DNA from 4 places in the Franconibacter daqui genome. Region 3 is predicted to be linked to each of the others. Evidence: predicted binding sites of a transcription regulator. Region 3 holds the regulator's gene; each other region holds the start of a gene.
What was found. Region 3 encodes PurR, which represses purine synthesis genes. Its sites were predicted from a motif close to CANGCAAACGTTTGCNTG; they were not measured.
Positions count from the first base shown of each region.

Region 1 (7,192 bases), on a different contig from region 3:
CGTTGCAACACCTGAATAGTGCGTCGAATCTCTTCGTCGCGGCCAATTACCGGGTCAAGTTTGCCCTGCTCGGCGCGTTCAGTAAGATCGACGGTATATTTTTTCAATGCCTGACGTTGGTCTTCAGCACCCTGATCGTTCACGCTTTCGCCTCCACGCATTTGATCAATAGCCTGAGTAACAGAAGCGGTGGTCGCACCGGCGTTTTTCAGCAAATCTGCAAGCGTGCCGCGCGATTCCAGCGCCGCCAGAACGAAAAGCTCTGACGAGATAAAATTGTCGTTCCGCTTCTGCGCCAGCTTATCGCACAGATTCAATACGCGGACGAGATCCTGAGAAGGCTGCACATCCCCGCCTGTGCCCTCAACCTGCGGCAGACGATTCAGCGCTTGCTCAATAGCGGTGCTCAACTGGCCTGCATTCACGCCAGCTGAAGTCAACAAAGGACGCACGGAGCCGCCTTCCTGATTGAGCAACGCGCTCATCACATGAAGGGGTTCGATAAATTGGTTGTCGTGCCCAAGAGCGAGAGACTGGGCATCGGCGAGGGCGAGTTGGAACTTATTAGTAAGACGATCCAGACGCATAACTCCTCCCATAACAGGTCAAAATTGCTACTGGAGATTAAATGAGGTCATCCCTCAATTATTCAAGGTGAGTGACCTGAAATATAAGAGGTTTAAGTTACGCGTACTGGATCGTCTTGATTCAATAGGTTATATCAGCCAAATAAAACTTGCCATACGACCCGTAGTTCTGTCGCGGCGATATGAGAAAAAATCGCGCTTTTCAGTATATGTACAGCGATCGCCGCCGTAGATGTGCTCAACGCCGACGTTAGCCAGCCGCTGCCGCGCCAATTGATAAATATCGGCCAGGTATTTGTCAGCTAAAGGACGAAACGCGCGCTCCGCCTGGGCATCTTTTTCCATAAACGCTTCACGTACTTCAGGCCCTACTTCAAACGCCTGCGGGCCAATGGCAGGTCCAAGCCAGGCCATGATGTTTTGCGGTTCATCCTGAAAACAGGCCACCGTTTCTTCCAGTACGCCTTCGCATAATCCGCGCCAGCCGGCATGCGCCGCCGCCACTTCTGTAGCGCTTTTATTACAGAACAAGACGGGCAGGCAATCCGCCGTCATCACCGCGCAAACCGTGCCTGCTGTATTGCTGTATGATGCATCTGCCCGCTTAGAAGCGTAAGGCTCGCCGGTAAGCTTTAACACCGTCTTGCCGTGCACTTGTTCGAGCCAGACGGGTTTAGAGGGGAAATTTGCCGCCTCATAAACGCGTCTGCGGTTCTCTTCGACATGCGTCAGATCATCGCCGCAATGCGCGCCCAGGTTAAGAGCGTCCCAGGGAGACAGGCTTACGCCGCCGACTCTTGTGGTGCTGCATGCCGCCACGCCTTCAGGCAACGGCCACTGCGGGATAATCAATTTGCTCATAACCAGTCCACTTGATCTTTGTGCGTTTCGAAATCGGCGCGCAGCGCTTCGATCAACTCCACCATATCCTGCGGAATAGGCGCATGCCATTCCATCATAATGCCGCTGATGGGGTGATAAAGACGCAGCATTGTGGCGTGAAGCGCCTGACGGTCAAAACTACGCAACGCCTGAATGAACGCCTCGGAGGCGCCTTTCGGCGGTCGAGGACGGCCGCCGTAAAGCTGATCGCCCACCAGCGGATGGGTGATATGCGCCATATGAACGCGGATCTGGTGCGTGCGGCCTGTTTCCAGGCGCAGACGCAGACGGGTGTGAATACGGAAATGTTCCATAATGCGATAATGCGTCACCGCAGGTTTCCCCATCGGATGCACCGACATATGGGTACGCTTGGTGGGATGGCGGCTGATAGGCTCGCTCACCGTACCGCCCGCGGTCATATGACCAATCGCCACCGCTTCATACTCGCGCGTAATTTCACGCAATTGCAGCGCTTCAACCAGCCGGGTTTGCGCCGGAACGGTTTTTGCTACCACCATCAGACCCGTGGTGTCTTTATCCAGACGATGGACAATGCCTGCGCGCGGCACATCAACAATCGGCGGATAATAGTGCAGCAATGCGTTCAGCACCGTGCCATCGGGGTTGCCTGCGCCCGGATGGACGACGAGGTCGCGCGGCTTGTTGATAACCAGGATGTCTTCATCTTCATAGACGATATCCAGAGGAATATCTTGCGGCTCAAAACGCGCTTCCTCTTCGATTTCAGCATTGATGGCGACACTCTCCCCACCCAACACTTTCTCTTTCGGCTTATCGCAAATTTTGCCGTTGACCAGCACGCGTTGGTCCAGAATCCATTCTTTTATGCGTGAGCGCGAATAATCCGGGAACAATTCAGCCAAAGTCTGATCTAAGCGTTGGCCGAGTTGTTTTTCGGACACCGTTGCGGTGAGTTGTACTAGTTGTGCCATATACAGCTTCTTCGTTAACGTTGGGTTTTACGGCTTTGCCGTTTAATATAGTGTGCTATTGTAGCTGGTCTTAATCGGGAGCTGGAACAGAACCTCCCGCAAACATCTGAGGAAAGTCAAATAGTCATGACGCGCATGAAATATCTGGTGGCAGCCGCCACGTTGAGCCTGGCTTTGGCGGGTTGCTCCAGTTCTAAGGACGAGGTTCCTGATAATCCGCCTTCGGAAATCTACGCGACTGCTCAGCAAAAGTTGCAGGACGGTAACTGGAAAGCGGCGATAACGCAACTGGAAGCGCTGGATAATCGCTATCCATTCGGCCCTTACTCCCAGCAAGTGCAGCTTGATCTGATTTATGCGTATTATAAAAACGCCGATCTGCCGCTGGCGCAGGCCGCTATTGACCGTTTCATGCGTCTCAATCCGACCCATCCTAACATTGATTATGTTATTTACATGCGCGGTTTGACTAATATGGCGCTGGACGACAGTGCGCTGCAGGGATTCTTTGGCGTTGACCGCAGCGACCGCGATCCGCAGCACGCCCGCGACGCCTTCCGCGATTTCTCAAAACTGGTGCGCGGCTACCCTCGCAGCCAGTATGTTACCGACGCCAGCAAACGCCTGGTCTACCTGAAAGACCGCCTGGCGAAATATGAGCTTTCCGTGGCCGAATATTATACCCGCCGCGGCGCCTGGGTGGCGGTTGTTAACCGCGTAGAAGGCATGCTGCGTGATTACCCGGATACTCAGGCGACCCGTGAAGGCCTGGGGCTGATGGAAAATGCCTACCGCGAGCTTCAGCTCAACGCGCAGGCGGATAAAGTCGCGAAGATCATTGCGGCCAACAACAGCGGTTCCTGAAACCTGTCGTCACAGGAAAAGCCAGCCTGCGGGCTGGCTTTTTTATGGGCGCTCCGCGCTACTCTCCAGTCCAGCCTGAGCCGTCAATAAACATCATTCGGTCAGCCAGCCACTGGTTTACAATATTATCCGCGCCCTTAAGTCCATTTTCAGCCGTCCAACCCAAATCGTTCTGTAGCCATTCAGCGGTAGCCTTACGGGCAGGCTCAATCGCTGCGAGCGCTCGCTCGCGCTGCGCTTTGGGCCAGATTTTTTCATCTTTCCAGTTCTGGATTTCCGCCACCGGGCTTTCGTTTTTACCCGGTTTTTTCGTCATCGTCAGGTAATCTTCCGGCGCCACGGTTACGTGTAAATCAAAGATGCGCCAGTCGGCATAGCTGGCGTACTGGATAGTCCCGGCATCCTGGCTGACCTTCGCCAGCACATCTGAAAAAGCGTTATCTAACGTAGTCCAGGCCGGATTATCGAAAATCACATCCTGCGGCTTACAAACCGGCGCGCTGCCATCGCGGGAAGAACCATACATCCCTCCAAAGGAGGTATAAGCCACGTCGCCATGAGCCTTGAATATAAAGCAGTGCACATAAGGCCGGTCGTCGTCATCGTCGTACTGGTAATCAACACGCTCGATATTCATACGCAGCAGCGTCAATACCTTGCGATCCGCGCTCTCTTTAGGATCGCTGTCGATGTCTTTCATCACCGAATAAGCAAAATCATCGTCTCGCAACCCTTCAAGCGCCATCTGATGATATTTATGCGCTTCCTGCGCCGTCACGCCGCTTGTCGGAACAAAATGGTTCAGGTAAACCAACCATGCCGACGCGAGCGGCGTCTGGTATTGCCGCAATTTATCGGCAGCATTAACGGGAGAGTCAGGGATCAGACTTACAGCCGCATCAAAATCGCTGGCGGCCCGATGATGAATGTCTTCAAGCGCCGTTGCGCGCGCTTTCATTATGGGCTCCAGGCAAGCTTTAAGGTCGCCGGAATTATTTGCACAGGCATTACGCTTTTTAAGCCACGCGCGCTGCTCAGTACGCAAAGCGGAAGCCTGACCGACCGGCAGATCAGCCATAGCGCGCACGTAATAGTTATCGATCCGGCCATCAAGTTCATTCAACGCCGGGGTATTGCAGATAGCATGTTCGATACCAGTGCCAGCCTTTGCGCAGTCGAATGAAGCGGCGAAAGCAGGTATAGCACCGCAGGCAAACGTAAAACAGACAGCAAGCCGACAAATCGCTGTGAGTCGTAAGGGCGTTCTCATAGTTATCCTTTTTAAGTTTTATATCCGCCAGCTTCAGGCGAGCGTTACCCCGCCATTATTACTGAATCGACGTTTTTCGTGGAGCACCAGGAAAAGGTAAGCGGGAAAAATGTTTAAAAAACAGGCAATACAAAGAAGTGGATGAAAAAAGAACAGACAAGCCGGGAGTGTTAACTCATCAACTATGACCGCTTTCGCCACAGGCCACAAGTTCTAAATGCCCCCTTCCTGTCCTGCCTCACAAAAGCGCTGCATTGACAAAAAGTGACAAAATTAAGTGATCTTAATCACACAAATTGACACCCGAAGCGGTATGCTGAAGTTACCAAGACGGAAAGACAAGAGGTAAGATTTATGACAATGAACATTACCAGCAAACAAATGGATATCACCCCGGCCATCCGCCAGCATGTCACCGACCGTCTCGCCAAACTTGATAAATGGCAAACGCATCTGATCAACCCACATATCGTTTTATCAAAAGAACCGCAGGGTTTCGTCGCCGATGCGACTATCAATACCCCTAACGGGCAGCTTGTCGCCAGCGCAAGGCATGACGATATGTATACCGCCATTAATGAACTCATCAACAAGCTGGAGCGCCAGCTAAATAAAGTGCAGCACAAAGGAGAAGCGCGTCGCGCCACCACCTCAGTGAAAGATGCAAGCTTCGTTGAAGCAGAAGAAGAGTAAACTCAACCGCTCCAGTAACGCGCCTCAGGGCGCGTTTTTTATTGACAGAACAAAAACGGTGCAGGTACTTTACCTGTAGCCCTACACAGGAATCTTTGATGAAACTTCTACCGTTCTTCTTCGCTTTCTTTTTTACCTTCCCCTGAATGGGAGGCGTTTCGTCGTGTAAGAAAACAAGCGAAGACGAACTGACAGGCCTCCCAAAACGGGAGGCCTTTTTTATGGATAACGAAAAGGTGCGTTATGACTGCGGAAAACCCGTTATTAGCCCTGCGCGATAAGATAAGCGCTCTGGATGAACAACTGCTGGCGCTACTGGCTCAGCGTCGCGAATTGGCAGTGGAAGTGGGTAAAGCGAAACTTGCCACCCACCGTCCGGTACGTGATATCGATCGCGAGCGCGATTTGCTGGAGCGGCTTATCGCGCTGGGCAAACCGCACCACCTTAATGCGCATTACATCACCCGGCTTTTCCAGTTGATTATTGAAGACTCCGTTCTTACCCAACAAGCGCTGTTGCAACAACATCTTAACAACACCAATCCGCACTCCGCCCGCATCGCGTTTCTCGGCCCGAAAGGCTCCTATTCTCACCTTGCTGCGAGGCAGTACGCCGCCCGCCATTTCGATCACTTCATCGAAAGCGGCTGCGCCAAATTCCAGGATATTTTCAATCAGGTGGAAACAGGCCAGGCAGACTACGCCGTCGTGCCGCTGGAGAACACCAGCTCGGGGGCCATTAATGATGTTTACGATTTGCTCCAGCACACCACCCTCTCTATTGTTGGCGAGATGACGGTACCGGTCGACCATTGCGTGCTGGTCGCAACCTCAACGGACCTTGCGCAAATCGACACGGTTTACAGCCATCCGCAACCGTTCCAGCAGTGCAGCCAGTTTATTAACCGCTATCCGCACTGGAAAATTGAATATTGCGAAAGTACCGCGGCGGCGATGGAAAAAGTCGCACAAGCTAAGTCGCCTCGCGTTGCAGCGCTGGGCAGCGAAGCAGGCGGCGCGCTATACGGTTTACAGGTACTGGAGCGCAACCTCGCAAACCAGACGCAGAATATCACCCGCTTTGTGATACTGGCCCGCAAGGCGATCAACGTCTCGGAACAGGTTCCGGCGAAAACGACCCTGCTGATGGCGACAGGTCAACAGGCGGGCGCGCTGGTTGAAGCGTTGCTGGTGCTGCGCAACCATAACCTGATTATGACGCGTCTGGAGTCGCGCCCGATCCACGGTAATCCATGGGAAGAGATGTTCTACCTGGACATTCAGGCCAACGTGAAAGAAGCCGCCATGCAGCAGGCGCTCCGCGAACTGGCGGAAATCACCCGCTCCATGAAGGTGCTCGGCTGTTATCCGAGCGAGAACGTGGTGCCAGTCGACCCGGCCTGACAGGCCTGGCGACGGTTATATCGCTTGAGAAGCCGTTTCTTTAAACTTCGGCTTCTCAATGCCTGCCACCTCGACCTCAAGCGTAAAAATAGCGCCAGAAAGCGGACGCTCCGCCAGCTCCTGCGGCTCCATGTTTTCACGGGAAGTGGTGATAAACAGCGTTTTCATGTCCGGGCCGCCAAAGCAGACCATTGTCGGGCAGCGCACCGGCAGCCGATATTCCGCCAGTTGTTCACCCTGTGGTGAAAAGCGGGCGATACGCCAGCCGTCATAAAGCGCTGTCCAGTAGCACCCCTCTTTATCTATTGCGGCGCCGTCGGGGCCCCCTTCTCCTTCAGCAAAGCGCTTAAATATTTCGCGCTTGCCCGGCTCGCCCTGCTCATCCAGCGGTGTGCGATAAATGACTGCGTTTGGCGTATCCGAGGTATACATCCAGTCTCCCTCTTCCGTGAAGGCCAGGCCATTCGCTCCCAGAATGTCGCTATGAATGACACGGGGCTTAAGATTGTGATCCACCCGCACCAGCAGCGCGCCGT
Region 1 is NZ_BMKJ01000002.1:639,457-646,648, reverse strand. It holds gene clpB (ATP-dependent chaperone ClpB) at 1-587, opposite strand, end outside; gene yfiH (purine nucleoside phosphorylase YfiH) at 717-1,448, opposite strand; gene rluD (23S rRNA pseudouridine(1911/1915/1917) synthase RluD) at 1,445-2,425, opposite strand; gene bamD (outer membrane protein assembly factor BamD) at 2,552-3,289, shown strand; gene IEX01_RS12310 (lysozyme inhibitor LprI family protein) at 3,348-4,559, opposite strand; gene raiA (ribosome-associated translation inhibitor RaiA) at 4,914-5,252, shown strand; Phe leader region at 5,350-5,475, shown strand; gene pheL (pheA operon leader peptide PheL) at 5,351-5,398, shown strand; gene pheA (bifunctional chorismate mutase/prephenate dehydratase) at 5,496-6,656, shown strand; gene IEX01_RS12290 (SMP-30/gluconolactonase/LRE family protein) at 6,672-7,192, opposite strand, start outside.
Region 1: the regulator PurR is predicted to act here: its motif matches at 4,647-4,664, upstream of raiA (ribosome-associated translation inhibitor RaiA).

Region 2 (7,192 bases), on a different contig from region 3:
CTGCCGGCCACCCCCTTCGGGCCGCTGGAAGAGGGCGGCAACGAAGAGGAGTAACGCTTTGCGTGCTTCGCTCGTGAATTGAAGAGAACAGGGCCGGTGACGCGTTGCTTGCCGGCTCTGTTCATCCACTCGATGGGGTCTCGCGTCTCCCCGTTGAGATGAGGCGCAAAGCGGCTTACGCGCCCGGGACCACGCCGCCCTGCATCACTTGCTGAATCTGCTGCCCATTGGCGCCTGTCACTTGCAGCTGACCGTTTACGCTCGGGCGCAGCGGCGCGCCCGCCGCCAGGCTGCCGCTGGCGGTCAGTTGCAGGTTGCCGTCGCCTTGCAGCGGCACCAGCGCCCATCCCCAGTTGCGCAGCACGTTTACCGGCACCGCGCGTCCGTTCAGGCTGAGTGTGACCTGGCGCTGCGGCAATTGCGAAATCGCGGCCGTGGCTTCCAGCATGCCTTGTCCGGCAAACGCGCTCAGTTCGGTAACGTTGATCGTTGAAGCGTTCGCGTTAAGCGTAATGGAAGGGCGACGCACGTCGATGCGGTTAAATGTGCCGGCGGCGGCGTTAAGCGTGGCGTTGCCGCCCCAGATCCCCCACTGGCTGTTGCGCACCAGCTGCAAATTATTGCCATAGCCATCCAGCGCCGTAAGCTGAAAGGGGAAGAGCGGGTCAATATCAATAATCAGGTTGCGGCTGGCGGCCAGCCTTTTTACCGTGATGCTGTTAAGCCAGTCAGGCAACTTCTGCTGCCACTGCTTTTTCCAGTCTGCCGGCAGGGTGTATTCCAGCCCCGCCAGCGCCACTTCATCCAGCACCAGCGCGCGCCCGTCGCGCAGCCAGTTGCCGGAAGCGCGCGCCATGCCGCCTTCCCAGCGGGTCGTGAACTGGCGCAGCGCAATGCCCTGCGGGGAAAAATCAGCGTTAACTATCGGGTCGAAGAAATGGAGCGAGCCGGAGATAAACTCGCTGGCGTTCATAGAAAGCCTGCCGTCTTCGCTCTGCCAGTCGCCCTTCGCAATCGTCAGGTTGCGCACGCTAACATCAAGATCCGTCGCCGCCCAGCCGGGACCTTCCAGCCTCGCGTCGGTGATTTCAAGGCGGCCCAGCGCCAGAGAAGGGATCGTAGTGAGCGGTTTGAAAAAATCGCTCAGGCTTTTATCGCTCTGCAACCGGACATCGCTGATGCGAAGACTTTCCACCACCCAGCTGCCGTCGGCATTGCGCCGGGCGGTGCCCGTCAGCGCGCCGCGCGCCACGTCTGCGCCAATGTTGGAGAGCGTAACCTGGTCTTTATCAATCGCGCCCTGAATAAAAACGTTGCTGAACGGCACGCCGTTTAGCGTCATCGAACCTGCGCTTAACTGTATATTCGCCTGAGTGCCCAGGATCTTACCGGCTTCCGGTAGCCAGGGGCTGAGGCCGCCGTTTACGCGCTGCGCGCTCAGGTCCCATTCGGTATTAGGGCTGTTAAACGCCATCTCGCTGAGCCGTAAGTTATCGGCACGGAAAGGCAGCGGAGCGGTGGAGGGCGAAAAGTTCAGCGTGCCTTTTTGCAGCAGAATGGTGTCCACATGGGAAGGCTCCGTAAGCTGACGACTGCTGAGGCCAATATCCACCTTCTGCGCCACCAGCGTGGCGGGCTGACCATTGCGGCCAAAAGTGACGTTTTTCAGCACCAGATGCGAGGGCGAAGAGAAGCTGTGATCCATTTCATCAAAGGTGATGTGGTAGTCACTGTGGCCGTTAACCCAACTGGTTATCCATCCGGCGCCCCAACGCGTCTGCAGCAGGATATAAAACGCCAGCAGAACAATCAGAACGGCCGCCAGTAAGGTAAGAATGAGCTTTCCAAGAAATTTCATTGTCTTCCATCCTGTGAAGTTCCGGTGATGGAGTTATGCCCCATTTAGGCATATAGCTCAAGGCAGGGATTGTCAAAGAGGGTAACAGCGATGGCGGCAGGGCGCCGCCATCGGAAAGTATTACGCTTTTTCGGGCGGGAAAATCAGGTTCAGTACGATGGCGGTAATGCCGCCTGCGGCGATGCCGGAGGAGAGCAGATTTTTCACCCAGTCCGGCGCGAACTGCAGGATAAGCGGCTGCTGGGAAACGCCCAGACCCACCGCCAGAGAAAGCGCGATAATCATAATGGCGCGGCGGTTGAGCGGCTCGCGGGAGACAATACGCACGCCGGAGGCGGCGATGGTGCCAAACATTACAATCGTCGCGCCGCCCAGCACCGGTTCCGGAATATGCTGCACGAAGCCGCTGACGGCCGGGAAGAGTCCCAGCACAATCAGCATCAGCGCCACCACAAAACCCACGTAACGGCTGGCAACGCCGGTCAACTGGATGACGCCGTTGTTCTGCCCGAAGCAGGAGTTCGGGAAGGTGTTGAAGATAGCGGAAACGCAGGAGTTAAGGCCATTCGCCAGCACGCCGCCTTTCAGTCGCTTCATGTAAAGCGGGCCGGAGACCGGTTGCTCAGAGACATCAGACGTTGCAGTGATATCGCCGATGGTTTCCAGCGACGTCACCATAAAGACCAGCATCAACGGCACCAGCAGGTTCCAGTCAATGCCGAGGCCGTAGTAGAGCGGCGTGGGCACCATAATGAGCGAGTCATTCGCTGGCGCACTGCTTTGCGGCAACATGCCCATCGCCCACGCCAGCAGGTAACCCACGGCCATGGCGATAACCAGCGAGGCGACGCGCAGATAGGGGTTGCGTTGGCGGTTAAGCAGGATGATCACCGCCAGTACCGCGCCAGCTAATAATAGGTTTTTCGGCGCGCCGAAGGTGTGATCGTTCATTGCCGCGTAGCCGCCGCCGATAGAGGTCAGCCCTACCTGAATCAGCGAAAGACCGATAATCATCACCACCACGCCGGAAACCAGCGGCGTGATGATACGGCGCGCCAGGTGCAAAATACGGGAAAGCAGCATTTCCGTGCAGCTTGCCAGCATCAGCGTGCCGAACAGCGCCGCCATCATCGTCGGCACATCCGCGCCGCCGTTTTTCAGCGCCAGACCGCCCATGATAAGCGGTGAAACAAAGTTGAAGCTGGTGCCCTGAATAGAGAGCAACCCGGATCCCACCGGCCCCCAGGCTTTAATCTGGATGATAGAGGCCACGCCGGACGCAAACAGGGACATGCTAATGATGTGCTGCGTATCTTGCGCCGGTAAACCAAGCGCCTGACAAATCAACAGCGCGGGCGTAATGACCGCGACAAACATCGCCAGCAAATGCTGACAGGCGGCGAACAGCGTTTGCGGCAGGGGCGGCCTGTCTTCAAGACGGTAAATCAGTTCACTGGCACGAGCAGGCGCAACCGATTGCGCTTTTTCAGACTCTACGGTATCAACGGACATCAACGGCAATCCCACGATGGAAAAGCGGCCATTTTATCGGACTGAATGGTAAAAGCAAACGATTGCATAACGGGCGTAACTATATTTAAACGCACCAAAAAAAGGATTTTATATAACGCTTTCGCAGCCAGGAGAGGCATGACTCAATAAAAGCAGAGTCATTGCTGGAGCGCCTAAAAAGCCAGCAGGGAAGTCTGGTAAGAGGGGAAGTCGCAACGCTGCGGCTGCGGCGTAGTCATTCTTATTGTTTCCGGCTTGAATGCATAGCATCGAAAACGCCCACCTTGCGATGGGCGTGATGATTAAAGCCGTTCAATCTGCACGGTTACGGTGCTGTTAATATTACCTGCAACCGCTTCCTGATTGGTTAGCTGCACCATTTGCAAACCAAAGGTGCCTCCTTCCTGCGCAACCAGGCGACCTGTATTTAATGGCACCGGCTCATTCTGGCTATTAAAAATGCCGATTCCCACGCCTTTTGCCGCAGTTTCATCAGTCAGAGAGTTTGCCAGCACCGTGCCGTCGGCATCGTCGGCGACGCCCATGAATTTATAGGCAATTTTACCCTCATCCGCCAGTTTGTCGCATTCCGGGCCGCCATCAACGCTGGCCTGAACGGTAACGGGAGAGGTAGCATTGTCGCCTTGTTTAATGAGCGTATCTGAGTTTTCCAGCACAGATACGGAGCTCTCACTCAGCGCTACGCTACAGGTAAATTCGGCTGGTTTCAGCGTCCCTGAAATGATGATATTAGCCGACATATCTTTAGCCTGAGCTGTGCCAGCCATAAGCAGCGTTGCGCTTATCAGGCCCGACAATAATTTTTTCATATCATGATGTCCTAATTAATGAATACGTACGGTCTGGTATTAATGGATTAACCCAAACCGCGCCCTTTACAGACGTTCAATCTGCACCGTCAGGTTTGTCGAGACGTTACCCTGCGTCGACTCCTGACCTTTCAGGCTCACCAGTGAAAGATAAAGGGGGAAAGAAGCCGTTAAGTTGCTTGCCTCCCCGCTCTTATTAGCACCGGGGAAAGTAGCGACCGTCACGTTGGGCGTGATGAGTTTGTGCTCAAAGTCGGTGAGTTGAATGCCAATACCCTGTGCGGCAGTACTGCTGGTATCAGTATTCGCCAGGGTATTTCCTTCGATGCTATCCGCAGTGCCAAGGAATTTCAGGCCGATATTTTTATAGCCTTCATCGGCATCGCAGTTTTTGCCGCCCAGTTGCACATAAACATGGTCGTCTGCATTGAAGGGGTTAATATCACTACCCTGAACAGGCAAATTTTTATTTTCATGATGAAGGGTAAGCACATATTTGCTCATTAATACGGTGCAGCCGCTTGCCGCTGTTTGTAGCCGACCGTAAATCACCATCTCGTGCCCGATATCCTGCGCCTGCACCGGAACCGAACCGGCGATAAGCGTAGCGCCCAGAGCGAGTGTTAATGCCAGTTTTTTCATAAAAGTCTTCTCATTTAAAAAACCTGATAAACGTATTCAGCGGGTTTTTTATTTCAGAGGCGCACAACTTCAATGGTCAGTGCGCTATGAATATTGCCTGCTTCCGGCGTCTGGCCATTAAGCTGAACCATATGTAAGCCCAGGCTAATTGGCATCGCGCTATTTATAACTGGACGGTAAGTATTAATGTTGAGCGGACTGCCGTCAGTAGCATACAGACCAACCCCTACACCTTTAGCTGCGCCTTCGCTGCTATCCGTATTGGCAAGCACCGTTCCATTGGCATTATCAACTGTGCCTGTGAATTTAATCCCTACGCGCCCGGCTTGAATTTTATCGATGCAAACCAGGTCGCCTCCAACCGTAACGGTAAACGTACTGTTGATATGGGCCGCAGCGCCATCCTGTATGGGTAATTTATCGATTGAATCTTCAAGCGCGATGGAGGTGGTTGAAGGAAGGACCGTACAATCCCCTTCGCTTGGCGCGCTTAACACACCATTAATATCCACCACAGCGGAGCGATCTTCCGCGTGCGCTGCGCCTGCCACGAAAAAGGAAGAGAGTAATAAACCCAGTATCGCTTTTTTCATTTAAATATCCTTATAAGTATTAATTGGATAAAAGTGAATTAATCCGAAAGCGCACCGGCTTACAGACGCACCAGGTCAAGGGTCAGGGTGCCATGAACGGTTCCTTCGGTCGGCGTTTGACCATTTAACTTAACCAGTTGCAGATTAACTTCACTGATTACCCCGTTAAGAGGGATCACACCGCCGTTAATATTCAGCGGTGTTTTATTTTTATCAAAAACACCAATGCCAACGCCTTTTGCGCCATTTTCGCTTACATCATTATTGGCGATTACCGTCCCATCGGCATCATCCGCAACCGCATGTAATTGAATGGAAAGCTTTTCAGGCGCCGGGCAATAACCCCCCACATTGCCGATGGAGATAGGCAAATTTTTCGGTGCTGTCGCATTGGTCCCTTGTGGAATAAGCTGGTCAGTTTGACCACTCAAGGAGACAGACGATTCGACGTAAATATAGCAGTCAGAATTACCGTTCATAACGGTGCCGCTAATCTGCAGTGAAGCTGAATTATCTTCAGCACAGGCAGCGCTGGCGGCGAATAAAGAAGAGAGCATCAATGCCATTAATGCTTTTTTCATTTCCACTATCCTTATACAAAGCAAAAAAGCCTTCGTGACATCACGAAGGCTTTAGTTATGCTTACAGACGTTCGATCTGAACGGTCAGAGAGCCCTGAACGGCGCCTACGGTTGGTTCCTGGCCTGCCAGTTTCACCAGACCCAATTTCAGAGAATAGCCATTGGTCGTTGCAGCAACAGTATCGTTAACTTTGACAACTTCATCATCGTAATTATAAAGACCAACACCCACGCCTTTTGCTGCAACATCTGCGCTGGCAGTGTTTGCAAGGGTGTTACCGTCTACGCTATCCGCAGTGCCGAGGAATTTATAAGCCAGTTTGCCCTGGGCAAGAGAAAGCCGGCAATTGTCATCACCTTTAATATTCATGACAACAGTTTTTGAGTTAGTCAGTTTTTGACCGGATTCAACCATTGTAGAAATATCTTCATTCAGAGCGACACTGGTATCAGAAAGGTCGACAGAGCAGTATGAATCGTTAGCAGTAACGGCACCCGTTACCGACAGGGTGGCAGAAACATCATTCGGATTTGTTGTTGCCTGAGCAGCGCCAACCATGAACAGTGCGGAAACAGCCAAACCTAATACAGTCTTTTTCATAATAAATATCCTTATATTTTCCTTGAATGTGAAATAGGCGAAGCGCACTCCCCCTTTATGAAAAAGGGTAATAGCACTTCCATATTTCTTATTTGGTTGTGAATGTTTTAAAGATAATTGATGCGTAGCGTTATTTGCGCCTTTACATTTCCCTTTGTGATTTTTTCATTGGTTTTGGCATAGCGCACAGCAAGGGGCAAAGCGAACCCGTTTTGCTGTTGCGGCAATATTATTTCCATCGGTCGGCCCGGGAACAGGACGCTACTGTTATAGAGCATCTCAATCCCTACGCCGGATGCCGGGTTATCTGGCGCAACATTTTTAAATATTGACGGTATTTGGGGGTCATTCGCACCTTCAACATTAATGCTGGCTTTTTTGGTATTCAGGCATAACAAATTAACGCTCACGGGATAAGGCTTTTTAGCTTCACTGCTGGCCAGTTCCGTTGCATCTATAGGCGGCAAATCAATTTGCGGATTTGGCACCTGAATAGCGCAGTGCGCTTTCGCTGCTAATACATTTACCGCCATATTCACTACCAGCGAGTTATCATTAAGGGAAAGCAACGAAGG
Region 2 is NZ_BMKJ01000004.1:32,227-39,418, forward strand. It holds gene fabY (fatty acid biosynthesis protein FabY) at 1-54, shown strand, start outside; gene IEX01_RS14175 (AsmA family protein) at 176-1,858, opposite strand; gene IEX01_RS14180 (nucleobase:cation symporter-2 family protein) at 1,979-3,370, opposite strand; gene IEX01_RS14185 (fimbrial protein) at 3,673-4,200, opposite strand; gene IEX01_RS14190 (fimbrial protein) at 4,267-4,842, opposite strand; gene IEX01_RS14195 (fimbrial protein) at 4,896-5,435, opposite strand; gene IEX01_RS14200 (fimbrial protein) at 5,495-6,016, opposite strand; gene IEX01_RS14205 (fimbrial protein) at 6,078-6,617, opposite strand; gene IEX01_RS14210 (fimbrial protein) at 6,725-7,192, opposite strand, start outside.
Region 2: the regulator PurR is predicted to act here: its motif matches at 3,422-3,439, upstream of IEX01_RS14180 (nucleobase:cation symporter-2 family protein).

Region 3 (7,192 bases):
TGCGCGATGGTTGGCGTAAGCGCCAGCAGCAGACCGTGGCCAAAAAGGATGGCTGGCAGCCAGATAGAGGTACCGATAGCGACGGCGGCCATGTCGGTGGCGCTGTAGCCGCCCGCCATAACCGTATCGACAAATCCCATCGCCGTCTGGGCGATTTGCGCAAGGATCACCGGGATTGCCAGAGCTAATAACTGACGCGCTTCGATGAAATACTTCTGCACGTGAACACCTGTATTTTGTAGTTATTTGAAAGACAAAAAAGCCGCCTTAACTGGCAGCAAGAAGAAATTGCAGGGGAATGAGTCAGACTATTGTAGCGGGAGTTCACTATTAAGCCAGTGAAATAATGCGCTATTCCCGCTACAGGCTGGCAAGGAGAATTTCCAACTGTTATTGTGCTCAATATGCAGGTGGCGGCGAAATGCCGCCGTTTTATCGAATTCAGGAGTGGTTAATATGTTTACAGGCATTGTGCAGGGCACCGGCAAAGTCGTCGCCATTGATGAAAAACCGAACTTTCGTACCCACGTTGTGGAGTTGCCGGAGGCGCTCCTGCCGGGGCTTGAGACCGGGGCTTCGGTTGCGCACAACGGCTGCTGCCTGACGGTGACGGAAATAAACGGCAACCGCATCAGCTTCGACTTAATGAAAGAAACGCTGCGTATCACTAACCTGGGCGATTTACAGGAAGGCGACGTAGTGAACATTGAGCGAGCCGCAAAATTCAGCGATGAAATCGGCGGTCATTTAATGTCCGGGCATATTATGACCACGGCGGAAGTCGCGAAAATCCTGACCTCGGAAAATAACCGGCAGATCTGGTTTAAATTACAGGACCCGACGCTGATGAAGTATATTCTGCACAAAGGTTTTATCGGCGTGGATGGCATTAGTCTGACGGTAGGCGAGGTTACGCCGACGCGTTTTTGCGTCTATTTAATTCCTGAAACGCTGCAGCGCACGACGTTAGGGGCGAAAAAACTGGGGCAGCGCGTGAATATTGAAATCGACCCGCAAACGCAGGCGGTCGTGGATACGGTCGAGCGCGTATTAGCAAGCCGCGAAGCGGCAGCCGCAGCGCTGGCAGTTAACGAAGAACCTAAATAAGTAAAATCTTAATAAAAATAAACCCCGGGACTGCCGGGGTTTATTTTTAGCGGGGGACACGCAATCCGTTTTCAATGCCGCGGCTGAAGACCACCTGCCAGAGTTGAATATCCCGGGCGCGGAATGCGCCAGCGCAGGCGTTCAGATAATAAACGAACATCCGTTTAAAGCGCTCGGAATAGTTATCAGCGATTTCCGGCCAGGCATTCAGAAAGCGTTCATGCCAGGCCATCAGGGTCTTATCGTAATCCGCGCCGAAATTATGCCAGTCTTCCATCACGAAATGGCGCTCGCTGGCGTCGGCGATTTGCCGCACGGAAGGCAGACAGCCGTTCGGGAAGATATATTTATCGATCCACGGGTCGACATTGTTATCGGTTTTACGCGAACCAATAGTATGCAGCAGGAAAATACCGTCCGGCTTGAGATTGCGGTCGGCCACTTCAAAATAGGTAGCGTAATTTTTCGGGCCGACATGTTCAAACATCCCGACAGAGACAATGCGGTCAAAGGCATCGTTCAGGTCGCGATAATCCTGCAGCAGGATCGTCACGTCCAGCCCCTGGCAGCGCTCCTGCGCCATTTTCTGCTGTTCAGCGGAAATGGTGACGCCCACCACGGAAACGCCGTAATTGCGCGCCGCAAACTCCGCCAGCCCGCCCCAGCCGCAGCCGATATCCAGTAAACGCATGCCAGGCTGCAATTGCAGCTTGTCGCAAATCAGCTTCAGCTTATTATTCTGGGCGTCGAGGAGATTCTCCGCTTCTTTCCAGTAGCCGCAGGAATACTGCATGTGCGGGTCGAGCATGCGGGTAAAGAGATCGTTGCCAAGGTCGTAGTGCTCTTTGCCGACAATCCAGGCGCGTTTTTTTGATTGCAGATTAACAAGGCGGGCGCCAAGAATGCGCAGCGTATCTTTGAAATGGTGGGGCAGCTGTTTTTCCAGCCCGGCGCGCAGCACTTTGGTAAAAAACTGGTCGAGTCTTTCGCACTCCCACCAGCCATCCATGTAGCTTTCGCCAAGACCCAGCGAGCCCTCCTGCAAAACACGTTTAAAGAAATTGGGGTTTTTAACCTGTATATCAGAGGGGGCGGGGCCGTTAATGGTTATGCCGGCCCGGTTGAGCATTTCGCTTGCAATGCGATACCACTCATTGTCCCGGATGCTGACTTCTTCTATACACGATGAACTCATAGCTTCTCCATCACCTGTGTGATCAGAACCTTCAAACAGCGTAGTCGCAATTTGAGGCTGGTGAGAAATCTCACGGACTAATCCGCGTGCCTGATATCCGACGTAGAACAGAGGAAGGGAGGATACCCTTGCCAGAAAAGCCTTCCATAGCAAAACGGGAGCGCTCCGGCTCCCGTTACTGCATAATATTTATGAGATTTATTGCAAAGCCGCGAATCAGTATAGGCGGCAAATTCTGATGATTCAACCGAATATTGTTAGCAACCTAATTACATAAATATGACATTATCGATGCCGTTATGATGCGTGCGGCGAAGACTGCGCGGGTTGCCGCTCAGTTTCTACCACCTTCAGGCCCCGCATTTTATAGCCCCAGCCCACCAGCAGCACCGTCCCTAACATCACGCTGGTGGTGGAAAACAGCGGCGCGGCGACCAGCCAGGAAACCAGCAGACTGGCGATAAAACAGAGCCCCAGTTGCAGCGTATTCTGCAACGCCGCCGCACGCCCGGTAGCCTGTGGGAACGGCTGCAGCGCCGCCGCCACGACAATCGGATAGATAGCGCCATTCGCCATCGCCATCAGACAGAAGGGAATGAGCAGCATCGTCAGGGTCGCGTTTTCATACAACCCCACAGCCCAGGTTGCAGCCACGCTCAGGGCAAACGCTATCAGCAGCCAGGGCAGCAGTTGCGCGCCCGGCAAGCGTTGCAGCGCAGCGCGACAGCCGTAGCCGCCGATAAGAAAAGCAATCGTCTGCGGCACATAACTTAAGCCAATTACAGCAGGGCTGTAGCCCATTTCACTAAGAATAAAGGGTGAACCGGTGAGCCAGGCGAAAAAGCTGGCGGAGCAGGCGGCGTAAATAAGCACGTTGCCGCGATAAGCGGATGAGCGCAGCAGGGTGCCAAAGCGGATTTTTTCCGCCTGCGGTTCAGCCGCGGGTTTAACACGCGGCTGCAGGCGCAGCGCCGGCAACATCAGCAGCAGCGTCACGGCGAACAGTACGATGAAAATGGCCCGCCATTCGAAATGGTTCAGCAGCCAACTGCCCAGCAGCGGCGCCAGAGCCGGAGAAAGCCCCACCAGCGGCATAATCGTCGCGAAAATACGGTTAACGCGGTGCGCCGGGTAGTAATCCGTCACCAGCGCCTGCCAGATAACCGCGGCGGCGCACACGCCTACCGCCTGCACGAAGCGCAACGCCAGCAGCGCCGCCGCGTTTTCCACCCACAGCATACCTATGCAGCCGACGGCGAAAATCGCGAGGCCCGTCAGCAGAACGGGACGGCGACCAAAGCGGTCTGAAAGCGGTCCCCAGATCAGCTGCGCCACGGCGAAACCCGCCAGAAACAGGCTCAGGGAGGCGCTGATCGCCGCCGCCTGCGTTTGCAGATCCTGCTGAATAGCGGCGAAAGCGGGCAGATACATATCGGTCGCCAGAAAGCCGAGCACGCTAAGCCCGGCCAGCCAGACAAGAAAAATTTTCGAGGGTTGCATAGGTTCCTCTTATGACGCTTTAACGAAGACCGCGAGTGTAAAGAGTGCAGCCTGCAATGTGAAACGCTAATATTTGGCGATTGCGTTCAAAAATTTTGCAGGCATAACATGTGGTCCGAATATTCTCTGGAAGTGGTTGATGCGGTTGCCCGCAGCGGAAGTTTCAGCGCGGCGGCCCAGGAGTTGCACCGCGTACCCTCAGCCGTCAGCTATACGGTGCGACAACTGGAGGAATGGCTGGCGGTGCCGCTCTTTGAACGTCGCCATCGTGACGTAGTGCTCACGCCCGCCGGCGCCTGGTTTTTAAAAGAAGGGCGTTCTGTTATCAAAAAAATGATGATCACGCGTCAACAGTGCCAGCAAATAGCCAACGGCTGGCGCGGGCAGCTTTCTATCGCTGTCGATAACATTGTCCGCCCCGAACGCACCCGCCAGCTGGTGCTGGATTTCTATCGGCATTTTAACGATGTCGAACTGAAAATTTCTCAGGAGGTTTTCAATGGCGTCTGGGACGCGCTGGCGGATGAACGTGTGGAGGTGGCGATTGGCGCGACGCAGGCGATTCCGGTAGGCGGCCGCTATGCATTTAGGGATATGGGCATGTTGAGCTGGCATTGCGTGGTGGCAAGCCAGCACCCTCTTGCGCAACAGAACGCGCCGCTTAGTGACGACCAGCTGCGCGAATGGCCCTCGCTGGTGCTGGAGGATACGTCGCGTTCGCTGCCCAAGCGCATTACCTGGCTGCTGGATAACCAGCGTCGGGTGATTGTGCCGGACTGGCCTTCAGCGGCGGATTGCCTGAGCGCGGGTTTGTGCGTCGGCATGGTGCCGTCGCATTTCGCGCGCCCGTGGCTTAAACGCGGCGAGTGGCGGGCGCTGATGCTGGAAAACCCGTTCCCGGACGCCGCCTGTTGCCTGACGTGGCGGCAAAACGACGCCTCTCCGGCGTTGCAGTGGCTGTTGGATTATTTAGGCGACAGTGAGACGTTGAACCGGGAGTGGTTGCGGGAGCCGGATTAACCGGCCCCCGGCAGGATTAGCGGCGATAGTCGCGGAAGGGACCGTCCGCCACGGAGCGGCGCTCAATCAGACGCGGATGGACTTCAATGGTCTGCGACTCTTCACGCTTGTTGACAATACGGTCCAGCAGCATGTTGAACGCCGTCTGGCCGAGAGTCTCTTTCGGCTGATGAATAGTGGTCAGCGCCGGGCTGAAATAACGGGCGTTGCGCACGTTGTCATAGCCGATAATAGAAATATCGTGCGGTACGCGCAGCCCCATCTCGTCGGCGGCGCAAATCGCGCCCATCGCCATGATATCGCCGCCGCAAAAGACTGCGGTGGGGCGATGCGGCTGCGAAAGCATCTGCTGCATGGCGCGGTAGCCCGATTCCGGCTCGAAGTCGCCCTGGACAATCCAGTTTTCCGGCATTGAGATCATCGCTTCCTTCAGCGCCTTCATAAAGCCTGCCAGGCGGCCCGCGCCGGTGTTGCGCTCAAGCGGCCCCGGGATAACGCCAATTTCGCGATGACCGCGTTCGATTAAATAGCGCCCGGCGATATATCCGCCCTGGAAAGCGTTATCGATTACCGAGTCGGTGAAATCCGCTTTTGCCTCGCCCCAGTCCATCACCACCATAGGAATGTGACGGTACTCTTCCAGCATGCTGAGCAGCGACTGCGGGTATTCGGAGCACATTACCAGCAGGCCGTCGACGCGTTTTTGCGCCATCATCGACAGGTAAGCGCGCTGTTTTTCCAGGTTGTTATGAGCGTTGCCAAGAATCAGCGTGTAACCCTTGGCGAAACAGCTGTTTTCCACCGCTTCGATGATCTCTGCGAAATAGGGCGCCTCGCTGCTGGTCGCAAGCAGACCGATGGATTTGGTGTGGTTAACCTTAAGACTGCGCGCCACGGCGCTCGGCGAGTAGTGCAGTTCTTTAATTGCCGCCCATACCGCGTTGCGCGTCTCTTCCGCGACAAAACGGGTTTTGTTAATTACATGTGATACAGTTGTAGTGGAAACGTTTGCTCGCTTCGCGACGTCTTTAATTGTTGCCATTAGTTGTCACTCCAGACCATGCCCTAACTTCCTGAAAAAACGCTGGTTAAACGTTTGCCTACGCTACCCCCTTGCGGCAACGAAAACGTTGCATCAGGCCGGGAAAAGCCAGTTCGGCTGGAAGGAGAGGGGGGTAATGGCCGGTACATAATAAATTAGCCGAGAATTTTGGCCGATCTTGCGCAAAAGGGGAAGAGGGAAAACGCATATCAGACTAAATCAAAGAGGATTTTTGCGTTGGACTATGTAAAAATGAAGCGCACCCGCTTTTTGTAGGGTTAAAAAGGAGAACAAATGAGTACCGAACTGAAATTTTCGCTGGTCACCACCGTCGTTGTGCTGGGTCTGATTGTGGCTTCGGCGCTGACGGCGGTAATGCACTGATTCGCTTGTCGGGAGAGGGGTTAACTTTCCCTCTCCTCATCATTTTTCCTTATAAATCCCCACGTTGTCCTTTCTTTTATTGCCCGTTCGGGTAATCATTAGCAAATAACAAAAAAGCTACACCCTTAACAAAATCGCAAATATCTTTTGCGATTCTTGTGACTTCTGTCCCAAAGCTATATCTGACATGCTGATTGGCATTCCGTTCTTGTCAGTTGCGCAACCGCCGCTGACGCTCTCTCGTTTTGTCTGGAGTTTTGCATGAGAGTTAATTTTCCTTTACTGGCGCTGGCGATTGGCGCTTTTGGTATCGGCACCACCGAGTTCTCGCCAATGGGGTTGCTGCCGGTTATCGCGAAAGGCGTTGATGTGTCTATACCCGCCGCTGGCATGTTGATTAGCGCCTATGCGATAGGGGTGATGGTTGGCGCGCCGCTGATGACGCTGCTGCTATCGCACCGCTCGCGCCGCAACGCGCTTATCTTCCTGATGGCGATTTTTACCGTCGGCAACGTCCTCTCGGCCATTTCGCCGGATTACGGCACGCTGCTGGCGTCGCGCATCCTCACCAGCCTCAACCATGGCGCTTTCTTTGGGCTGGGGTCCGTCGTGGCGGCAAGCGTGGTGCCGAAACATAAGCAAGCGAGCGCGGTAGCAACCATGTTTATGGGACTGACTATCGCCAACATCGGCGGCGTGCCAGCGGCGACCTGGCTTGGCGAAGTTATCGGCTGGCGCATGTCATTCCTGGCGACCGCCGGGCTGGGCGTCGTCTCTATGATAAGCCTCTTTTTCTCCTTGCCGAAAGGCAGCGCGGGCGAACGCCCCGATGTGAAGAGCGAACTGGCCGTGCTGATGCGCCCGCAGGTGGTCAGCGCGTTGCTGACGACGGTGCTCGGCGCTGGCGCGATGTTTACGCTTTATACCTATATTGCGCCAGTGCT
Region 3 is NZ_BMKJ01000001.1:1,092,542-1,099,733, forward strand. It holds gene mdtK (MdtK family multidrug efflux MATE transporter) at 1-221, opposite strand, end outside; gene IEX01_RS05225 (riboflavin synthase) at 457-1,107, shown strand; gene cfa (cyclopropane fatty acyl phospholipid synthase) at 1,154-2,302, opposite strand; gene punC (purine nucleoside transporter PunC) at 2,600-3,802, opposite strand; gene punR (DNA-binding transcriptional activator PunR) at 3,911-4,822, shown strand; gene purR (HTH-type transcriptional repressor PurR) at 4,839-5,864, opposite strand; gene cydH (cytochrome bd-I oxidase subunit CydH) at 6,159-6,248, shown strand; gene IEX01_RS05255 (MFS transporter) at 6,510-7,192, shown strand, end outside.

Region 4 (7,192 bases), 210 kb from region 3:
ATGCGCCTGAGTTCCGCCACCTCGCCCAGGGAAATCATGAGCGGCAGCGTCTGGTGCTGCTGCGTAATGGCGAGCGCCAGGTCGGTGCCGCCTGCCAGCAGACGGGCCTGCGGATGGCGTTGACAGAGCGATGCCAGCTCATCCACCGTTTTGGGCGCAAGTACGCGGTTGCGCCATGCCAGTTCATCGGTGGCGTGAGACGCTAAGGCTTGTAGCCGCGCCACGGTCTGCGCCTCCTGCTGCGTAAAGATATCGGGCTCGCTGAGCGCGCAGGCGCGCTGCGCGGCTTCGATAATCGGCCGGTAGCCGGTACAGCGGCAGAGGTTGCCGCCGAGGTGCTGCTCTACGGTGCGACGGTCGCTCCCCGCCCCTGACTTTTGCAGCGCAAAGGCGGACATCACAAAGCCCGGCGTGCAGAAGCCGCACTGCGAGGCGTGATTATCGGCAAAATGCTGCTGAACCGGATGCAGCGCGCCGTTGTGCGCTAGGTCTTCTACCGTCAGCAGCTGTTTGCCGTTGAGCTGGCTTACCAGCAGCAGGCAGCTATTGGCGGTTTCATAGCGCATCCGTCCCGCTTCCACGCGCCCGAGCGCCACGGTGCACGCGCCGCAGTCGCCTGAGGCGCAGCCCTCTTTGGTGCCGCTGCGCCGGGCGGTTTCCCGCAGCCAGTTGAGCACGGTGGTATTCGGGTCAGTCTCTTCCAGCGTAACGAGCGTCTGGTTTTGCAGAAAACGGATCATGCCGCCACCTCCAGCGCGTCACGTTGCCAGACGCATTTGCCGTTCACCCAGGTGCGCCAGATGTTGCGGTCGTCGCCAAGGGTCATCAGGACGAAGAGCTTTTCGTAAATGTCGCGGCTGTTGTTAAAGCGCAGCGTTTGCAGCGGCGTGACGGCCGGGTCGAGCACCACGAAATCCGCTTCTTTGCCAGGCTGGAAATTGCCGATTTTGTCATCCAGATCCAGCGCATGCGCCCCGCCGAGAGTGGCATGATAAAACGCTTCGCTGGCGCAGAGCCGGTAGCTTTGCAGCTGCGCTACTTTGTAGGCTTCGCCAAGCGTTTGCAGCATGCTGAACGTCGTGCCTGCGCCCACATCGGTGCCGATGCCCATACGCACCCGCTTTTGCTGACAGGTCTGCAGGCGAAACAGCCCGCTGCCTAAAAAGAGATTGGAGGTGGGACAGAACGCCACCGAAGAGTCCGTGTTGCGCAGACACTCCCACTCCTGCTCCGCTAAATGAATGGCGTGGGCGAAGACGCTGCGTTTGCCGGTGAGCTGGTAATGATGGTAGACGCCAAGGTAGCTTTCATGCTCCGGCCACAGCGCCTGGACCCAGGCGACTTCGTCCAGGTTTTCGCTTAAATGGGTATGCAGCCAGGTGTCGGGATACGCTTCGCGCAACGCCTGGACCGCCGCCAGCAGCTGCGGCGACGACGTGGGCGCAAAGCGCGGCGTCAGCGCATAGCCAAGCCGTCCGTTATTGTGCCAGCGCTCGATAAGTTCACGCGTTTGCTGGTAACTCTGCTCCACGCTTTCCGTGAGATAGTCCGGCGCGTTGCGGTCCATCATCACTTTGCCGGCGATAAGGCGCATCTCAAGCCTCTGCGCGGCGCTGAACAGCGCATCTACCGATTGCGGATGCACGGTGCCAAAGACCAGCGCGGTCGTCGTGCCGTTCGCCAGCAGTTGATTCAGGAAAAAAGCGGACATCCGCGCCGCGTGATCCGGGCTGTGATACTGCCCTTCGACCGGAAACGTGTAATTCTCAAGCCATGTCAGCAGTTGCTCGCCGTAGGCGCCAATCATTTCGGTCTGCGGGTAGTGGATATGGCTGTCGACAAACCCCGGGACAATCAGCTTGCCGCGATAGTCGAGATAATCCTGCTCATGGCGCAATTGCGCGCGCCCCTCTTCCCAGGGCAACAGGCTGACGATGCGCCCTTCGTCGAGCAGCAGCAGGCCATCCTCTATATTGCGGGCGCGTTGCGCAATCGCCTCCGCCCCCTCCGCTACGGCGGTAATATCGAAAAAGTGGCCGCGAATGGCCGTGGTCCAGGGCATCGCCATAGCAATTCCTCATCGTATGCGTTTTATGTGTACGTCGCAGGTGACTTGATAAGAAAGCTTTTGCAAAGTCGATGCCAGTTTTGTTTTTTATTAATCTCCTTATATAACAGCAAGATGCGTGATTTTAAGCCTCGTTGCGCAACAAACCCCAGCAATTACAGGGTGGCAAACGGTTGCTAAAATAAGCAATCGATTTCGATTTAACATGGCGCGCTGACGCTGCACCATCGCGCTGCGCGTTAAGCGCGCATTTGCACCATCGCAAGGCAAGACGTGGGGAAACTTAAACTTCCTTGACCGACAGCGGAATGGGCGTGCTAAGGTAATACGACACAAAAAGCGTTGAGGAACAGAGAGATGATTATTCTGGTTACCGGTGCGACGGCAGGTTTTGGTGAGTGCATTACCCGTCGTTTTATTCAAAATGGTCATAAAGTCATCGCCACGGGGCGCCGCCAGGAGCGGTTAAAGGAGCTCAAAGATGAGCTTGGCGATAACCTCTTTACCGCGCAGCTCGACGTGCGCAACCGCGCCGCTATCGAAGAGATGCTGAGCAGCCTGCCGCTGGAGTGGCGCGAAATCGACGTGCTGGTTAACAACGCGGGCCTGGCGCTGGGTCTGGAACCCGCTCATAAAGCGAGCGTGGAAGACTGGGAAACCATGATCGATACCAACAACAAGGGGCTGGTCTATATGACCCGCGCGGTGCTGCCGGGCATGGTAGAGCGCAACCGCGGTCACATTATCAACCTGGGCTCAACGGCGGGCAGCTGGCCTTATGCGGGCGGGAATGTCTATGGCGCGACCAAAGCGTTTGTTCGCCAGTTCAGCCTTAACCTGCGCACCGACCTGCATGGCACGGCGGTTCGCGTGACCGATATCGAGCCGGGTCTCGTGGGCGGCACCGAGTTCTCTAACGTACGCTTTAAAGGCGACGATGATAAAGCGGGCAAAACCTATGAAAATACCAACGCCCTGACGCCGGAAGATGTAACCGAGGCGGTCTGGTGGGTCGCCACCCTGCCTGCGCACGTTAACATCAACACGCTGGAGATGATGCCGGTCAGCCAGACTTACGCCGGGCTTAGCGTTCACCGCAAAGCATAAATCGCTTTCCCTCCCCGGCCGCCCGGGCCGGGTATGGGCGGGGTAATAAAAAAATGGTAAATTGAATCGGTTACTCGCTGAAAAAGTAGAAATCGATGGCCGCTGAAACCCCGCTTAACCCCACCCAACCGGTGAACCAACAGATCTATCGCATTCTGCGTCGCGATATCGTCCACTGCCTTATTCCCCCTGGTACGCCGCTTTCGGAAAAAGAGGTTTCGGTGCGCTTTGATGTTTCGCGCCAGCCGGTGCGTGAAGCGTTCATTAAGCTTGCGGAAAACGGCCTGATTCAAATTCGCCCGCAACGCGGCAGTTTTGTGAATAAAATCTCGCTCTCCCAGGTGCGCAACGGCTGTTTTGTCCGCCAGGCGATTGAGCGCGCGGTCGTGCAGCGCGCCGCCACCATGATTACCGATGCTGACCTCTACCAGCTGGAGCAAAATCTCAACCAGCAACGCACCGCCATTGACCGCAAACAGCTTAACGATTTCTTCCTGCTTGACGACGAGTTTCACCATAAGCTCGCCCAGATGGCGGACTGTCAGCTCGCCTGGGATACGGTGGAAAACATCAAAGCGGCGATCGACCGGGTGCGCTACATGAGCCTTGACCATGTTTCCCCGCCGGAAATGCTGTTGCGCCAGCACGCCGATATTTTTCACGCTCTGGAAAAACGCGACCCGCAGGCCGCAGATGACGCCATGCGCGTACATTTGCAGGAGATAAGCGAGTCGGTGCAGCTAATCCGTCAGGAAAACCGCGACTGGTTCAGCGAAGAGTAACGCCTGTGATATTCATCACACAAATGCGTCGGTTTTGATCGAGATTAACGTTTTTCGCCGCTCGCTTTTTAAAATGGGGCTCGTCTGAATTGCCGACAATCGTTCAGAGGAGAAACCACAATGATGACATACGATCGTAACCGCAATGCAATCACTACCGGCAGCCGCGTCATGGTAAGCGGCACCGGGCAGACCGGCGTGATTACCGCCATTCACAGCGAAGGCCTGAGCGCCGAGCAGGTTCGCCGCGCCAAAACGGTGGAAGTGGAAGGTTGCGAAGGTAAATTTGAACCGGTTGAGCTGATTCGTCTCGGTTTGCATTAATCGTGGTGAATGCCGCTGCGGCGGCATTTTTTCTCACGCTCCCCGCTCTTTTTTATCCGCCATTTTCGGGTGTTGGCCTTACGCTGTTTTAGACGCTGAAAGAGATGAAGCGGCGCGGTGCAGCATACAATGCCGCCCAAAGACGGCATTGCCAACGGCCTCAGGAAAGCGCTTTCGCGTACTGCGCCACCGTGGCTTTCGCCCCTTTCCCCAGCAGTAACTTATATGCTTCGCTGACCTGCGCGACAAACTCCGGCTGCGTCGCCAGATCGTCGCCGAAAATAGCCTTCAACCCCAGCAGCGCCTTAACGCGCGCGTCGCCCTCCTCGCTGTTGCGTACCGCCTGCTGAATGGCGTCAAGCAGCGGATCGCAGACGTCGATCGCTTCTCCCTGCTCATCCACGCCGCCGACGTAGCGCATCCAGCCCGCCACGCCGAGCGTCAGCAGATCGTGGCGGCTGCCGTTCGCCCGGTGCCAACGAATGGAATCGAGCCAGCGCTGCGGCAGCTTCTGGCTGCCGTCCATGGCGATTTGCCAGGTGCGGTGGCGCAGCGCCGGGTTGCTGTAACGTTCAATCAGCAGACGGGCGTAGTGTGCCAGATCCACGTCCTGCACGTTTAATGTCGGCGCCTGCTCTTTCAGCATTAGCGCGTGTGCGGCGCGGCGGAAATTCTCATCTTCCATGCACGTATTAATGTGCTGATAACCCGCCAGGTAGCCGAGGTAGGCCAGGAATGAGTGGCTGCCGTTGAGCATGCGCAGCTTCATCTCTTCAAACGGCACGACATCGCTAACCAGCTCCGCGCCGGCTTTTTCCCACGCCGGACGGCCCGCCACAAAGTTATCTTCAATCACCCACTGGCGGAACGGCTCGCAGGCAACGCCCGCCGGGTCGCGCACGCCGGTGAGCTGTTCGATTTTATCCAGCGTTTCGGTTGTGACGGCGGGAACAATGCGGTCCACCATCGTGGAGGGGAACGTGACGTTCTGCGCAATCCATTCTGCTAAATCCGCATCCAGCGCGCGGGCGTAAGCCAGCACCACGTTGCGGGTGACATGACCGTTTTCCGGCATGTTGTCACATGACATAACGCTAAAAGGCGCAAGGCCCATCTTCCTGCGCGCCGCCAGCGCGGCGACGATGACGCCCGGCGCAGATTTCGGCTGCTGCGGATTTTTAAGATCGGCGGCAATCAGCGGATTATCCAGCATCAGTTGCCCCGTTGCCGGCGCGTGGCAATAACCCTTTTCGGTAATGGTCAGCGAGACGATAGCGACCTGCGGTTCGCACAGCGCCTCCATGACGCGCGCAAACCCGTCGACCTGCGCATGCAGCGCTGTTTTCACCACGCCGACGACGCGGGCGCGCCAGGCGTCGGCCGACATCTCCGCCACGGTATACAGACACTGTTGATGATTGAGATCCGCAATCTGCTGTTCGCCGCCGATTAAATTGACCTCGCAATAGCCCCAGTCGCTGTTGTGCTCCGCCGCGAGAATATCGGTGTAAACACCCTGATGGGCGCGATGAAATGCGCCAAAGCCGAGGTGCACAATGCGGGTTGTCAAACGGTTGCGGTTATAGGCAGGCAGAATAGCCTTTGCCGTTAAGAGACTCTTTTCCATTTTATAATCCAGGGTGAATGAAAAGACCAGGTCAGATTACATCTTGTATGGTTGTAGACTTTGATTTGTATTAACCTTTGCTCGATTGGTACAACATCATAAAAAGTTGTGTGACAGCTTTTACGGAATGAGCTTTTCCAATGAACGCGCGGGTTCTGGCTGGCTGCCGGGATGCGGGCGCATCCCGGTGATTTATGAAACGCCGTCTCCTGGTAACTAGTGTTCCCAGCGCTGGTATTCACCCTTACGCCGCTTCGGGGCGGTTTCCGGCATGGTAAGCAAACCAATGATGGAGACAATGCCCAGCACAATGACATATGCCGCCATGCCGTAGTAATGCCCACCGGTCATTTGCAGAATTTTAACCGCCACCAGGCCAAGCACCCCACTTCCCACCAGCGAGCCGATTTGCCAGATAAGCGCAATACCGCTACAGCGAATATGCGTAGGAAAGAGTTCCGGAAAGTAAGACGCTTGCGGCGCATAACACATGCTATGGCCAAGCGTAATAACGACAATCATCGCCATTTGCGTCAGCCAGTAAACATCCTGATTGATAGCCATAAAGAAAGGAATAATGGCTATGACCTGGAGTAACGCGCCAGCAATATAGACAGGTTTACGCCCTATTTTATCGCTTAACGCGCCCATTGCCGGAATAGCAAAAATTTCCAGCAGGACTGCAACAATCATGCTGTCCATGAGAATAGTGGCGTTCAGATTATTTGCTTTACCGTAAGCCAGTACGATTACGGTAAACATAGCGAACGTGCAGGCTTCGATTAATTTTGCGCAGACGCCTTTTGTGACAATACCGGGATAATTACGGATAACCTCAATAACCGGTCGTGATTCCGCGGCTTTGGTTTCTCTTATTTGGGCAAATACGGGGGATTCATCAATGCGCAACCGAATAAACAACCCGACAATGACCAGCAAAGCGCTGAGTAAAAACGGAATACGCCAGCCGTAATCCATCATAGCGTCCGGCGAGAGAAAACTGTTCAACAAGGCGAACAACGCCATAGGTAAAAGGAAGCCTGCCGGCGCGCCAATCTGTACCCAGCTTGAAAAAAAGCCGCGCCGCGCCGGCATGGAATATTCGGCAGTCATCAGTACCGCGCCCGCCTGCTCGCCGCCCACGCCAAAACCTTGTAATACCCTTATTAAAATCAATAACACAGGCGCCCATATACCGATCTTTTCATAGGTCGGCAGCAGGCCAATACAAAATGTGCCCAGCCCGACGATAAGGATAGTAATAACCAGCGCTTTTTTACGCCC
Region 4 is NZ_BMKJ01000001.1:1,301,949-1,309,140, reverse strand. It holds gene xdhA (xanthine dehydrogenase small subunit) at 1-740, opposite strand, end outside; gene guaD (guanine deaminase) at 737-2,068, opposite strand; gene ydfG (bifunctional NADP-dependent 3-hydroxy acid dehydrogenase/3-hydroxypropionate dehydrogenase YdfG) at 2,426-3,175, shown strand; gene IEX01_RS06240 (GntR family transcriptional regulator) at 3,271-3,957, shown strand; gene ydfZ (putative selenium delivery protein YdfZ) at 4,078-4,281, shown strand; gene IEX01_RS06230 (mannitol dehydrogenase family protein) at 4,442-5,908, opposite strand; gene IEX01_RS06225 (MFS transporter) at 6,125-7,192, opposite strand, start outside.
Region 4: the regulator PurR is predicted to act here: its motif matches at 2,231-2,248, upstream of guaD (guanine deaminase).